Regions from separate parts of the Pseudonocardia sp. P1 genome, predicted to be linked through region 3. Evidence: riboswitches for the same ligand, from Rfam matches in the RefSeq annotation. Region 3 holds a riboswitch; each other region holds the start of a gene.

Region 1 (2,259 bases), 1.6 Mb from region 3:
GCGTTGCCCAGCGACGGCTGGAAGTTCAGCCGCGACACGTAGGGCTCGGAGGCGTGCGCGAGCACGTCGAAGCCGCACTGCGCGGTGTAGTCGACCGGGCAGTCGTAGTAGAGCACCGGGTCGTCGATCGCGAGGGTGGTGACCGACGCGTCGTCGAACGCCACGTACTTGTGCGGGTTGTCCGGGTCGGTCGTGGTGTCGGTGATCACGTACGCCCACGAGGTCTCCGAGCCGGTGCCGGCCGTGGTGGAGACCGCGATGTGCGGCGGGTTGGCCGGGTTCTCGGACTTGTTGAAGCCCTCGAACTCGTTGACGTTGCGGCCGTCGTGGGCGACCGAGATGCGGGCGCCCTTGCAGGCGTCGTGCGAGGACCCGCCGCCGATGGAGACGAACGAGTCGCAGTTGTTCTCCTGGTACAACGCGACGGCATCCATCGAGTTGTAGTCCTTGGGGTTCGACTCGACCTTGTCGTACACGACGACCTCGAGGCCGTGGTACTTCATCGACTCGACGATCTTGTGGACGATGTCGGTGCCGCGCAGGCCCGACGTCATGACCAGGGTCTTCTTGAAGCCCAGCTTGAGCGCTTCCGGCCCGATCAGCTCGTGGGAGCCGGGACCCATGAGTGCCCGCGGGAACGGGTGGAACTCCTTGATGGGGAACGGCTTGAGCAGCTCGTCTACCTGCATGTCAGCCCTTTCTGAGGCAGGCGGATGGGTCGATTCCGCACGCTAGGGGGGCTGTGGCCGTGAGCACAGGGGTGATCGCGATTACCCGTCGGGCGTCCGGGCAGGACGCCCCTCCGAACGGAGGGGGCAGGGATAGGTCGCCCTGGAGCTCGGGTGGGAGCGGGCGAGCGTGTTGCCACTGTATGGCAACAAGCACCGTCCGGCAATGCCTGGCCTGGCCCCGTCCGGATCCCTGATCTATGGTCGGTCCCGCCGACGGTTCGCCGGCGCGGTCCCGGGAGGGGCCGGGCGGGCGAGGCAAGAGGGAACCCGGTGCGACTCCGGGACTGCCCCGCAGCGGTGAGTGGGAACGACCGCCGTCATGAGCACTGGGAGCGATCCCGGGAAGCGACGGCCAGTAGGACGTGCACCCGTGCACGACGCCCGCGAGTCCGAAGACCTGCCGACGGTGCGTGTGCCGGCCGGTGCACGCGATCCGTGGTCCCGAGGGAGGGCCGAGCGGACGACCGGGCATCGCCGTGCCCGCCGGACAGGGTCCGGTGTGGACGGCCGAGCCGTCCCGGTCGTGACGTCGCCCTCCCGCGAGGCCCGGGTCACCCCCACCGCGCTCGCGAGGAGAGAGGGCCGTGACGACTTCGTCCGAATCGGGCACCGCAAGCACCGTTCTGGGATACCCCCGGATCGGGCCGTACCGGGAGCTCAAGCGCGCGACCGAGGCGTTCTGGGCCGGGAGGTCCGGCGCTTCGGCGCTGCACGACGTGGCAGGCGGACTGCGACGGGACACCTGGACCGGATTGCGCGACGCCGGCCTGGGGCAGGTCCCGGGCAACACGTTCTCGTTCTACGACCACGTGCTCGACACCGCGCTCGCCGTCGGGGCCGTGCCGGAACGGTTCGCCGGCATCGAGGATCCGCTGGAGCGGCTGTTCGCGATGGCCCGCGGCCGCACCGGCGCCCCGGCCTGCGAGATGACCAAGTGGTTCGACACGAACTACCACTACCTCGTCCCCGAGATCGGGCCGTCGACGCGACTGGCCCCGGGGAGCCGCAAGGCGCTCGACGAGTTCCGGGAGGCGCTGCGCTCCGACGTCCTGACCCGCCCGGTGCTGGTCGGGCCGGTGACCTTCCTGCTGCTGTCCAAGCCTGCCGAGGGGTCGCCGGAGGACTTCCGGCCGCTGGACCTGCTCGGCCCGCTCGTCGAGGTCTACCGGGATCTGCTCGCCGAGCTCGCCGACGCCGGTGCCGAGTGGGTCCAGCTCGACGAGCCGGCCTTCGCCGCCGACCGCACCGACCCCGAGGTCGCGGCGCTGCGGAAGGCGTACGACCGGCTCGCGTCGGCGCCACGCCGACCGAAGATCCTGGTCGCGTCGTACTTCGGTGAGCTCGGCCGGGCGCTGCCGGTGCTCGCGTCGACCGCTGTCGAGGGGCTCGCCCTGGACCTCGTCGCGGGCCGGGCGGACCTCGACGGGATCGACTCGGTCGAGGGGCTGGGCCGCAAGCGGGTGCTGGCCGGCGTCGTCGACGGCCGCAACGTCTGGCGCACCGACCTCGACGCCGCGCTGTCCGACGC
Region 2 (2,259 bases), 1.5 Mb from region 3:
CACGACGACAGCTGCGGCCGGGTCGTGCCGGAGTTGAACAGCGTCGGGGTGGAGGCCATGAAGTCGAAGCTCGACAGCAGCTCGTAGAACTCGATCGCGCGGGCCTCGCGGTCGACCTCGCGGACGGCCAGTCCCATCGCGACCCGCAGGAAGAACGCCTGGGGCAGCTCGAACCGGGTGCCGTGCTCGTGCAGGAAGTACCGGTCGTACAGGGTCTGGAGGCCGAGGAAGCCGATCTGCAGGTCGCGCTCGGGGTGCAGCGCCGCCGTGACCCGGTCCAGGTCGAAGGTGGCCAGCTCGGCGTCGACCAGGCCGATCGCGATCGCGTGCCGCAGGTAGTCCTTCGTGTAGGACGCGTAGTCCCGGGCCATCGTGGCCTGGTCCGGGGTCTCCCGGGTGCCGGACAGGTGCGACACCGCCTCGGCGCGCAGCCGGTCCATGAGCAGCCGCGACGCGACGAGCGAGTAGTCCGGCTCCCGCTCGACGAGCGTCCGGGCCGCCATGACAAGCGCCTGCGAGAGCTCGTCGGCGGTGATGCCGTCGTAGACCGTGCGGTCCAGCTCGGCCAGCACGGGGGCGGCCTCGACGTCGTCGATCCCGTCGAGGGCCTCGGCCAGCACGGTCTCGACCCGGTCGCGGTCCAGCGGGGCCCGCGTGCCGTCCGGGCCGGTGACGTGGATCGTCGCGCTCGCCCCGCCGGCGTCGGGGCCGCTCGCACGTGCCTGCGCCTGCTGCTCGCGGTAGAGGACGTAGGAGCGGGCGACCTTGTGGTGCTCGCCGCGCATGAGCGCGAGCTCGACCTGGTCCTGGATCTGCTCGACCTGCACGACCGGCGTCGGGTGCCGGTGCAGCGCCGCGACGACCTGGCCGGTCAGCTCCTGGACGAGCGGGTGCAGCCGGGACGACGACGCCCCGGCGCCGCCCTCGACGGCCAGGAACGCCTTGGTCATCGCCACCGAGATCTTCGAGGCGTCGAAGCTCGTCTCGGAACCGTCGCGCCGGATCACGCGCAGCGCGGCCGGTGCGATGCCGTTCGGTGAGGCAGGGGGAGCGGTGGATGCGGTCACGGGCTCTCTCCTCGCGAGTCGCCGTCGGTCCGTGACCGCGCGCGAGGTGAGGAGACGGCATGGAGCACCGCACCCTGGCGCCCTCCCGCGAGGCCCCGGAGCAGCGCACACCGGGCGGTGCGCGCACCGGTGGCAGGTCTTCGGACTCACGGGTATCGGGCGCCTTCGGCGCCCGTGAGTGGTTATCGCGGCCTGAGCCGACTTTTCCACTCACGAGTGCCGCAGGCGCCCGGCCTACTGGCCGTCGCTTCCCGGGAGGATCTCCCAGTGCTCGTGACGGCGGTCGTTCCCGTTCACCGCTGCGGGGCAGTCCCGGATTCGCACCGGGTTCCCTCTTGCCTCACCGACCCGGGCGGGCCGGTGAACCACCAGCGCCGCGGACACTACATCTAGGGCTGCGCTCAGTTCGAGACCCCTAGGTGTCCGGATCTCGAGCCGATTCGTCACGCGCGGTGAACGTCGCAGGTCCGGTGCGGTCGGGCGCCTCGACACTCCACTCCGGCGGGTGACCGTCGTCGCGATCGGAGGCGGGTTCCCCTGTGGATGGAGGCCGAATAGCGTCGGGGCACAGGTGCATCCGCTACGCAGGAGGAGTTCCGTGGTCGTCGCCCCCGATCTCGACGCCGGGCACTGGCTGGCCCGGTGGGACGCCCAGCAGACCCGCTACGTGCCCGACCGCGAGGACCTGTTCGGGCTCGCCCTCGACGTCGTCGACGGGCTCGATGCCGGCCCGGGGCGGTTGCTCGACCTCGCCTGCGGCCCGGGGTCCCTGGCCTCGCGGGCGGCGGACCGCTTCCCCGGGGCCGAGATCGTCGGCGTGGACGTCGACCCGGTGATGCTCGAGCTCGCCCGCCGTACCACCGGGGACCGGGTCCGCTGGGTCGACGCCGACCTGTCCGGCCCGGAATGGACGGAGCAGGTGGGCGGCCCGTTCGACGCCGCCGTGTCGGCGACCGGACTGCACTGGCTGCAGGAGGGCGCCCTACCCGCACTCGCGGCGCAGCTCGCCGGGACCCTGCGGCCGGGCGGGGTGTTCGTGAACGTCGACACCCTCCTCGCCGATCCGGCGGCACCGCGCCTCGCCGCACTGACCCGGCGGCTGCGCGAACAGCGGACCGAGCGCGGTCTCGCCACCGGTGAGGACTTCCGCGCCTGGTGGGACGCCCTCGCCGACGAGCCCACGCTGGCCACG
Region 3 (2,259 bases):
GCCGTCGTCACCACCGTGCCGGCGGCGGCCGACGAGCCGGCGCTACCGGCGGTGACCGACGAGCCGGCACCGCCGACGGCGACCGACGAGCCGGCACCGCCGACGGTCGGCCCGGGCCCCACCCGTCCGGACCGGGTGCCCGACCCGGACCGGCCGTGGGCCGCGGGCGACGACGTCCACCATCCCGAGCACGGGCACGGCTGGGTCCAGGGAGCGGGGCACGGCCGCGTGACCGTCCGGTTCGAGACCGCGCTGACCGGCCCGGGCCGCACCCGCACCCTCGACGCGTCCGACCCCGTCCTGACCCGCGCCGATCCGCTCAGCAGCTGGCAGGCACCCGCCTGAGCCCCGGTCAGCCGATCAGCGGGCTCCGGTGCGGGGGCGCGACCCGGGTCCCGGCGGGGACGCGGACGTCGAGGCCCGGGCAGCAGCGTTCGAGGCCGTCCAGCACGGCGCCGAGCGCGACGTCGGAGCTCGGCTCCCCCGCCACGAGCAGCACCGCGGTGCCGGACGGGGCGGCGCCGGCCCAGGTGGTGAGTCGCGCCACCGCGTCGCGCGGGGACACCCCCTCGACCCGCCACGCCTCGGCGTAGAACAGCGCGACCGACTCGGGCCAGCGGGGGAACGTGAAGACGGTGTCCGCCTCGGCGAGCAGGTCGTCGACCCCGGAACCGGCCGGGCCGGACCCGGCGTCGGGCTCGGTGCCGAGCACGACCAGGACCGGGCGCGCGTCGTCGCTCATCGCATGACCTCCTCGAGGGTCCTCGCCCTCACCAGTGGATCTCCTGCGACGACGGCCAGTCTCCTGGCTCGCGGATCGTCACGCGCCCCCGGCCTTCCCGCCCGTGGTGGGCCGTGACCGTGGGTGGGGACGCGCTCCCCGATGACAGTGGCGGGACCGCGCCGGACTCGCACCGGCTTCCTGCACCGTCGTCGTCACCGAGCCCATCACGCGGACGGGCGAGGGTCAACCACGGCCGGTGGAGCCCACACCCCGCAGATGATCGAGGACGTCGTGCTCGGCGAGCGTGCCCAGCAGCGGGCCGTCCGGTGTCTCCCGCACCGGGAGCCCGGCCCCGCGGTGCGCCGCGAGCAGGTCCAGGACGTCGTGCACCGGGGTGTCCGGGGTGAGCGGCCCACCGGCCCCCGGCTGCGGACGCCCGTCCGCCGGGGAGGCCCCGCCGTCGTCGGCGGGGTCGAGGGGACGCATCACCTCGCCGACCGTCACCCATCGCAACGCCTCGTCGGTGGGGGTGTCGGCGGCGAGGTCGATGCCGCGCCGGAGCAGCTTGAGCGTGTAGATGTCGTCCCGCGAGACCAGGTGCGAGAGCCCGGTGGCGAGCACGACGGCCGCCATCAGCGGCAGGATCAGGGCGTAGTCGCCGGTCAGCTCGAACACGATGAGCACCGCGGTGATCGGGGCGTGCGCGGCCCCGGCGAACACCGCCGCCATCCCGACCAGCCCGAACGCCCCGGGGTCGAGGTGCAGCGCGGGGAACGCGGCCGCGGCGGCGACCCCGAACGCGGTCCCGGCCGTCCCGCCGATGAACAGCGAGGGCGCGAACACGCCGCCGGACCCGCCGATCCCGATGGTCAGGCTCGCCGCGACGATCTTGCCGATCACCAGCAGGAGCAGGAACCCGAACACGTACCGGCCCTCGATCGCCCCCTCCAGCACCGGGTAGCCGACGCCGTACATCTGCGGCAGGGCCAGCAGCAACGCCCCCAGCAACAACCCTCCGACCGCGGGGCGCAGCCACTCCGGGCCGCGCCAGACCGCGTCGCACACGTCCTCGATCCGGTAGAGGATCCGCGCGAACGCCCAGCCGAGCAGCCCGGCGAGCAGCCCGAGCAGGGCGTAGAGCGGCAGCTGCGCGGCGCTGCCCAGCTCGAAGTGCGGCAGCGTGAGGATCGCGCGGTCCCCGGCGATCAGCTCGGCGGTGACGTTCGCGGTCACCGAGCTGATCACCAGCACACCGAAGGCCTCCGCGCCGAACGACCGGAGGATCAGCTCCAGCCCGAAGACGACACCGGAGATCGGCGCGTCGAACGTCGCGGAGATCCCGCCCGCCGCCCCGCAGGCGACCATCAGCACCAGCCGGGTCGACGGCACCCGCAGCCACTGCCCGATCGCCGAGCCGAGCGCGGACCCGATCTGCACGATCGGCCCCTCCCTGCCGACCGAGCCGCCGGTGCCGATGCAGATCCCGGACGCGAGCGCCTTCACCCCGGCCACCGTCGCCGGGATCCGGCCGCCGC

What was found. Region 3 has a riboswitch for cobalamin ahead of PP1_RS26770 (hypothetical protein). Riboswitches for the same ligand answer to the same signal wherever they lie in the genome.
Region 1: another riboswitch for cobalamin. It lies ahead of metE (5-methyltetrahydropteroyltriglutamate--homocysteine S-methyltransferase); the one in region 3 lies ahead of PP1_RS26770 (hypothetical protein).
Region 2: another riboswitch for cobalamin. It lies ahead of PP1_RS19355 (ribonucleoside-diphosphate reductase subunit alpha); the one in region 3 lies ahead of PP1_RS26770 (hypothetical protein).

What each region holds. Positions count from the first base shown of each region.
Region 1 is NZ_ADUJ02000001.1:4,156,882-4,159,140, forward strand. Features, by position in the region: gene mdo (NDMA-dependent methanol dehydrogenase) at 1-689, opposite strand, end outside; cobalamin riboswitch at 929-1,150, shown strand; gene metE (5-methyltetrahydropteroyltriglutamate--homocysteine S-methyltransferase) at 1,316-2,259, shown strand, end outside.
Region 2 is NZ_ADUJ02000001.1:4,209,418-4,211,676, forward strand. Features, by position in the region: gene PP1_RS19355 (ribonucleoside-diphosphate reductase subunit alpha) at 1-1,067, opposite strand, end outside; cobalamin riboswitch at 1,182-1,452, opposite strand; gene PP1_RS19360 (class I SAM-dependent methyltransferase) at 1,666-2,259, shown strand, end outside.
Region 3 is NZ_ADUJ02000001.1:5,749,034-5,751,292, reverse strand. Features, by position in the region: gene PP1_RS26775 (DNA polymerase IV) at 1-345, shown strand, start outside; gene PP1_RS26770 (hypothetical protein) at 353-742, opposite strand; cobalamin riboswitch at 779-947, opposite strand; gene PP1_RS26765 (chloride channel protein) at 968-2,259, opposite strand, start outside.